3 regions of the Paenibacillus sp. FSL F4-0100 genome follow, and region 3 is predicted to be linked to each of the others. Evidence: a T-box and tRNA genes for the amino acid it is inferred to sense, from the RefSeq annotation. Region 3 holds a T-box; the other regions hold tRNA genes.
What was found. A T-box is a leader RNA that pairs with one kind of tRNA and senses whether it is charged. The one in region 3 lies ahead of leuS (leucine--tRNA ligase), so its partner is inferred to be a tRNA-Leu.

Region 1: it encodes a tRNA-Leu, which carries the amino acid that the T-box ahead of leuS (leucine--tRNA ligase) is inferred to sense. The anticodon was not compared.
Region 2: it encodes a tRNA-Leu, which carries the amino acid that the T-box ahead of leuS (leucine--tRNA ligase) is inferred to sense. The anticodon was not compared.

The regions. Positions count from the first base shown of each region.
Region 1 covers NZ_CP150303.1:6,631,140-6,633,382, reverse strand. The annotation lists tRNA gene MHH48_RS30270 (tRNA-Asp) at 1-31, shown strand, start outside; tRNA gene MHH48_RS30265 (tRNA-Phe) at 101-176, shown strand; tRNA gene MHH48_RS30260 (tRNA-Thr) at 199-274, shown strand; tRNA gene MHH48_RS30255 (tRNA-Tyr) at 279-363, shown strand; tRNA gene MHH48_RS30250 (tRNA-Trp) at 370-443, shown strand; tRNA gene MHH48_RS30245 (tRNA-His) at 466-538, shown strand; tRNA gene MHH48_RS30240 (tRNA-His) at 584-659, shown strand; tRNA gene MHH48_RS30235 (tRNA-Gln) at 679-753, shown strand; tRNA gene MHH48_RS30230 (tRNA-Gly) at 769-843, shown strand; tRNA gene MHH48_RS30225 (tRNA-Cys) at 855-928, shown strand; tRNA gene MHH48_RS30220 (tRNA-Arg) at 941-1,017, shown strand; tRNA gene MHH48_RS30215 (tRNA-Leu) at 1,026-1,105, shown strand; gene MHH48_RS30210 (hypothetical protein) at 1,722-2,021, shown strand; gene MHH48_RS30205 (PspA/IM30 family protein) at 2,090-2,243, shown strand, end outside.
Region 2 covers NZ_CP150303.1:6,904,962-6,907,204, forward strand. The annotation lists gene ppc (phosphoenolpyruvate carboxylase) at 1-222, opposite strand, end outside; tRNA gene MHH48_RS31350 (tRNA-Gly) at 496-569, opposite strand; tRNA gene MHH48_RS31355 (tRNA-Pro) at 646-719, opposite strand; tRNA gene MHH48_RS31360 (tRNA-Arg) at 743-819, opposite strand; tRNA gene MHH48_RS31365 (tRNA-Gly) at 823-897, opposite strand; tRNA gene MHH48_RS31370 (tRNA-Leu) at 904-987, opposite strand; tRNA gene MHH48_RS31375 (tRNA-Lys) at 1,002-1,077, opposite strand; tRNA gene MHH48_RS31380 (tRNA-Gln) at 1,144-1,218, opposite strand; tRNA gene MHH48_RS31385 (tRNA-Val) at 1,271-1,346, opposite strand; tRNA gene MHH48_RS31390 (tRNA-Glu) at 1,391-1,465, opposite strand; tRNA gene MHH48_RS31395 (tRNA-Thr) at 1,503-1,578, opposite strand; tRNA gene MHH48_RS31400 (tRNA-Asn) at 1,582-1,657, opposite strand; rRNA gene rrf (5S ribosomal RNA) at 1,667-1,783, opposite strand; rRNA gene MHH48_RS31410 (23S ribosomal RNA) at 1,850-2,243, opposite strand, start outside.
Region 3 covers NZ_CP150303.1:2,138,003-2,140,245, forward strand. The annotation lists gene MHH48_RS09350 (AraC family transcriptional regulator) at 1-754, shown strand, start outside; T-box leader at 795-1,055, shown strand; gene leuS (leucine--tRNA ligase) at 1,145-2,243, shown strand, end outside.

The sequences.
Region 1 (2,243 bases), 3.2 Mb from region 3:
ATCGCGGGTTCGAATCCCGTCAGTTCCGCCATTATTTATAACTTTGGGATGAGATGAGTATCCGATATTGGGTTCCGTCAAAGTTCGCGAAGAGCTTTAAGGCTCGGTAGCTCAGTCGGTAGAGCAGAGGACTGAAAATCCTCGTGTCGGCGGTTCGATTCCGTCCCGAGCCACCATGTACGTTTTATAACTTTATATGCCGGTGTAGCTCAATTGGTAGAGCAACTGACTTGTAATCAGTAGGTTGGGGGTTCAAGTCCTCTCGCCGGCACCATTCTGGAGGATTAGTGAAGTGGCTAAACACGGCAGACTGTAAATCTGCTCTCTTCGAGTTCGGTGGTTCGAATCCATCATCCTCCACCAGTTTTTAGGGGCATAGTTTAAAGGTAGAACAACGGTCTCCAAAACCGTTGGTGTGGGTTCAATTCCTGCTGCCCCTGCCATTGAATATTTATAATGAACTTGGCGATCGTGGCGAAGGGGTTAACGCACCGGATTGTGGTTCCGGCATTCGTGGGTTCGAGACCCATCGGTCGCCCATTATTTCATTATGATTATTCTCTAAAAAAACTATTACATTATGGCGATCGTGGCGAAGGGGTTAACGCACCGGATTGTGGTTCCGGCATTCGTGGGTTCGAGACCCATCGGTCGCCCCATAGTTTTTTTAAAAAATGTTGGGGATTAGCCAAGCGGTAAGGCAACGGACTTTGACTCCGTCATGCATAGGTTCGAATCCTATATCCCCAGCCATTGATTTTTATGTTTGCGGACGTGGCTCAGCGGTAGAGCATCGCCTTGCCAAGGCGAGGGTCGCGGGTTCGATTCCCGTCGTCCGCTCCATTTTTATTTCTGGCGCCATAGCCAAGTGGTAAGGCACAGCTCTGCAAAAGCTTTATCCCCAGTTCGAATCTGGGTGGCGCCTCCATAACAAAACTATGTGCCCTTAGCTCAGCTGGATAGAGCGTTTGACTACGAATCAAAAGGTCAGGAGTTCGAATCTCTTAGGGCACGCCATAAAGTAAGCCGGTGTGGCGGAATTGGCAGACGCGCGCGACTCAAAATCGTGAGGGAAACCGTGGGGGTTCGAGTCCCTTCACCGGCATCATCCAAAAGGAATGTAGACTATAAACGTCTGCATTCCTTTTTTCGTTGCATCTACATCGATAGCTTCGTTGCTCGGTAGCAGCTAAGCTGAAGATCCGTTACTCTTCATGATAAAAGGCTAATCTTGATGAGCTTAAGTGTTATGTCACTTCATTTTATTACTCGCAAGCAATACACCTTAATCCTATGCAAACTTCTGAGATGCAACCTCCTTAGATCAATCTCATTTCCTTTACTATGCTATCCTTCTTCATGATTTTCATATTCGGCCCCATGCTTCATCCTACCGCTACCTTAACCTACCGTTCCACGGGCTTTACTACTATCACCTTAGAGCTGAAGCTATACTCATCAAACTAAACTAACATTAGAAACCACGTCTCTTTATTAGGTAAAACAAAAGCAAGGATACCGGAGGATTCATCCACACAGGTCAGCTTATCGAATCATTGATCCAGTGCAGGGTTGGACGCAGGTCTATAGGAGGCCCCGCCTTAGGTCTAGGTGCAAAAACCGTCCCCAGGCCGTTTTAGTTAAACTCGAAATTACCTAGAATAGAGTCATAAGGTTGAACAAATGAAACAACGATCAAACAACAGAAAGGCGGTGTATAAATGAGAAATTCAAAAGGAAATGGAATGAGTATCCTGTTGATTGGTGTAGGGATCTTGGTTCTCCTGGGAGTATTCGGTCCTCTGCTTGGATGGTTGTTCAGTCTTGTAATTCCAATCCTGATGGTCGCTTTGGGATACTACGGGATCCGGAGAGGTAACACCTTGATGGGATGGGTTATTCTCGGTATCGGTGTGATCTGGTTGATGGGTAAACTGTCTTGGCTGATCGGTCCGATCCTTGGAATCATCTTGATCATCTACGGGGTGTCCCGATTGAAGAATGGTAGACCCCGTTATTGATAAAAACCACTACATTAAATAACATGCAAAAACAACAGATCATGATAGATGAGGAGGGCTAAGCGAATATGAGTGTTTTCCGGCGGATAAGAGACATAACCGTAGCAACATTGAATGAAAAGCTCGAGCAGAGCCAGGATCCGGTTCGATTGATCGACCAGTTCCTACATTCAACCAGACAGGACATTGCTGAGGCTGAGAAGCTGCAGCAGCAATGTCAAG
Region 2 (2,243 bases), 2.9 Mb from region 3:
GGGCTCCAATGTGCTGATGATCCTTTTGAAATCTGCAAACAATTCTGGCAGGAATACGGATCGCAACGATTTACTCGTTTCACGAATTTTCTCAACTATATCTAAAAGCTCATTGCCACCTTGGTGGACCAGAACTTCTCCAAGAATATTGCCAAGGAACCGTACATCCCGCCGCAGCAGATTGTTGGAATTGCTCTTTGCGGTTACTGTAAGTTCAGTCATGCTACTCCTCCCATCTCAACCCGTTTCAGCAGTTTGTCTATAGGACGTAACGCCTTCCTAACATCATACAATAAAAGCGCATGAAAATCTGCATTTTCCAGGCGAAAAAATTAGCCAAATCGACAAAACTAATGATATTGATATACCCATATACCATGGACATTAGTCCTATAAACCTTGACCCAACTATGTTCTTTAGTACATTAACACTTCGCAGGAGAGTCGTGTGAATATGTAAAAAAACATCACACACGGTGATGTCCTGCTTATGTATGGAGCGGGTGATGGGAATCGAACCCACGCTACCAGCTTGGAAGGCTGGAGTTCTACCATTGAACTACACCCGCATATGAACCCACAAAAGTGACGCTATGCTTTGGAGCATATTCCGATTACTTTTGTGGGGCTCTACTCTTAAACAAATCGGGATGACACGATTTGAACATGCGACCCCCTGGTCCCAAACCAGGTGCTCTACCAAGCTGAGCTACATCCCGATATTAATCTTTTGTTTGAAAAATGGCACGCCCTGAGAGATTCGAACTCCCGACCTTTTGATTCGTAGTCAAACGCTCTATCCAGCTGAGCTAAGGGCGCAAATGGAGCGGACGACGGGAATCGAACCCGCGACCCTCGCCTTGGCAAGGCGATGCTCTACCGCTGAGCCACGTCCGCAAATAATGGTGCGCGTGGAGGGACTTGAACCCCCACGTCAAAGACGCTAGATCCTAAGTCTAGTGCGTCTGCCAATTCCGCCACACGCGCACAAGATGAAACAATGGTGAGCCATGAAGGACTCGAACCTTCGACACCCTGATTAAAAGTCAGGTGCTCTACCAACTGAGCTAATGGCTCGCATTTCAGGCCTCCGAAAAGTATTCGGAATCACCTTCAAAGCTTAACTTCACTTTTAGGATGAAGTGGCTGGGGATATAGGATTCGAACCTATGCATGACGGAGTCAAAGTCCGTTGCCTTACCGCTTGGCTAATCCCCAAAATCGATGAGTACTTTTATCTTGCCGATTCTCGTTAGAATCATGCATTAAATGGTGGAGGCTGAGGGGATCGAACCCCCGACCCTCTGCTTGTAAGGCAGATGCTCTCCCAGCTGAGCTAAGCCTCCGTATAAACTCACGGGATTCTCATCCCCTGATGCTTTAAAGATAGTGGTGACCCGTAGGGGATTCGAACCCCTGTTACCTCCGTGAAAGGGAGGTGTCTTAACCCCTTGACCAACGGGCCACAATTTCATGATACATGTCCAATTCAAAAGCGAATCTGGAGCTTCCAACCGGGATCGAACCGGTGACCTCATCCTTACCATGGATGCACTCTACCTACTGAGCTATGGAAGCAAGTGGCTCCCCGAACAGGACTCGAACCTGTGACAACTCGATTAACAGTCGAGTGCTCTACCAACTGAGCTATCAGGGAATATGTACCGCTTGGCGACGTCCTACTCTCCCGGGACCCTTCGGTCCAAGTACCATCGGCGCTGGAAGGCTTAACGGTCGTGTTCGGTATGGGAACGCGTGGAACCCTTCCGCCATCGCCACCAAACGGCTCAGATGCTTGATCACCTGAAAACTAGATACGAAACGAATTTGCAGCACATTGAAATATGTTTTGGATAAGCCCTCGACCGATTAGTATTGGTCAGCTCCATGCATTGCTGCACTTCCACCTCCAACCTATCTACCTCGTGGTCTTCAAGGGGTCTTACGAATTGGGAAATCTCATCTTGAGGGGGGCTTCACGCTTAGATGCTTTCAGCGCTTATCCCTTCCGTACGTAGCTACCCAGCCATGCTCCTGGCGGAACAACTGGTGCACCAGCGGTACGTCCATCCCGGTCCTCTCGTACTAAGGACAGCTCCTCTCAAATTTCCTACGCCCACGACAGATAGGGACCGAACTGTCTCACGACGTTCTGAACCCAGCTCGCGTACCGCTTTAATGGGCGAACAGCCCAACCCTTGGGACCTACTTCAGCCCCAGGATGCGATGAGCCGACATCGAGG
Region 3 (2,243 bases):
TTATTATTTCCATGAAGGACGCTGCACTTATTTGATCGGCGATTCCGTTTTCACGCTGAAGCCGGGGGATCTGCTCTTGATGAACGGGCTTACGCTTCACTGTCCGAATGTAGAGCCTGATTCTAGATATGTCAGAAGCATTCTGCATTTTGATCCGGCCTGGATTTGCAAGGGGCTTTCGGAGACGGCCAGATCGATACTGCTGGACCCCTTCGAAACGCTGCGAAATCATCGCATGACACTGACAGGGGCGAACCGGGATGAATTTGAAGGCATGCTGGCCGATATGCATCGCCTCTCGGCATCCACGGCCGGTTTTCGTCAGGAACGGATGACCTTGCGTATTCAAGAGATGATGTACGTCATCGCGGACTGGTGCCAGGGTGCTGTGCAGGATCAGGACTCCATCTCCGAGAAAGAACGGCATGTCCAGCATGTCGTGTCGTTTGTCGAGGAAAATTATATGCAGGATCTGACGCTGGAGCAAATCGCCCGCGATATGCATATTACGAAGCACTATTTATCCTCCTTGTTTAAGGAGGTTACTGGAACGACGGTGTTTAAATATTTGTATCACCGGCGGATTAACCAAGCTAAAATTTTGCTCAGGCTCCATCCTCATCTCAGCATCACGGAGATCAGCCAGGCGGCAGGCTTCAAGCATTTGGCTCATTTCAGCAGGATGTTCAAGGCCATGGTCGGGACGACACCGGAATATTATCGCAGAAGCGGAGAAGAGCTTTCGTTGACTTGATCGGACTTTTTGGGTATAATAGCCACATTAAAACGGTAATATGAACGCGATGATGAGGATCAATCGTTCCACTTTCGATCATGCAGAGAGCCGGTGTCTGGTGAAAACCGGTTGACGATAGGAATGAACTCGCCTCGGAGCAATGGTGTTAACCCGGCCGTCGGAGGGCTGTATTCCGGCAGATTCGGCCGCTGAAGCATCGTCGTCTCATCCGCGATAAGGATGCAAAGGGAGTGAAAGGCAAAGCATGCCTTTGGCTAACTAGGGTGGTACCACGGGAATCAAACCTCTCGTCCCTAGCGATCAGCGCTATGGATGATGAGGTTTTTTTGTTTTTTTGGGCAATGGCATAGGCCTTGTCTCTCGACTGTGAAGGAGGAGCAATGAAGTATGACGGACAATCAACCAACGGGCCACGGCTATCAGCCGCAGGCCATCGAACCGAAGTGGCAGCAATACTGGGATGAGAATAAAACCTTTAAAACGGAAGATACCTCATCCAAACCGAAATTTTATGCGCTGGATATGTTTCCATATCCATCAGGCGCAGGCTTGCACGTAGGGCATCCGGAGGGGTACACGGCGACTGACATCGTGTCCCGTTACAAGCGGATGCGCGGATACAATGTGCTTCATCCTATGGGATGGGATGCCTTCGGTCTGCCAGCGGAGCAGTATGCAATGGACACAGGCAAACATCCTCGCGAGTTTACCGTGCAAAATATTGATACATTCCGCCGCCAGATCAAATCTCTCGGCTTCTCGTATGACTGGGACCGCGAGATCAGCACCACCGATCCGGAATATTATAAATGGACCCAGTGGATCTTTATCCAGCTCTATAAGCGCGGCCTCGCCTATGTGGCTGAAGTACCGGTGAACTGGTGCGAAGCGCTCGGTACCGTGCTTGCGAACGAAGAGGTCATCGACGGCAAGAGTGAACGCGGAGGCCATCCGGTCGTACGTAAACCGATGCGCCAATGGATTCTGCGTATTACCGAATATGCGGATCGTCTGCTTGAGGATCTGGATGAATTGGACTGGAGCGAGAGCCTGAAGGATATGCAGCGCAACTGGATCGGCAAATCCACAGGCGCTGAGGTTCGTTTTGACATCGAAGGGTACGATGGTCATCTGGAGGTGTTCACAACCCGTCCAGATACGCTGTTCGGGGCAAGCTACTGTGTCCTGGCGCCGGAGCATGACCTCGTGGATAAGATTACGTCAGCCGATCAGCGTGAAGCCGTCAAGGCTTATCAAGATCAAGCAGCTCGTAAAAGCGACCTGGAGCGGACGGATCTGGCCAAGGATAAAACTGGTGTATTTACGGGTGCGTACGCTATCAATCCGGTAAACGGCGCTAAAGTGCCGATCTGGATCGCGGATTACGTGCTTGCTGGCTATGGAACGGGAGCCATTATGGCGGTTCCGGGTCATGACAGCCGCGACTGGGAGTTTGCGAAGCAATTCGGTCTTCCGATTATTGAAG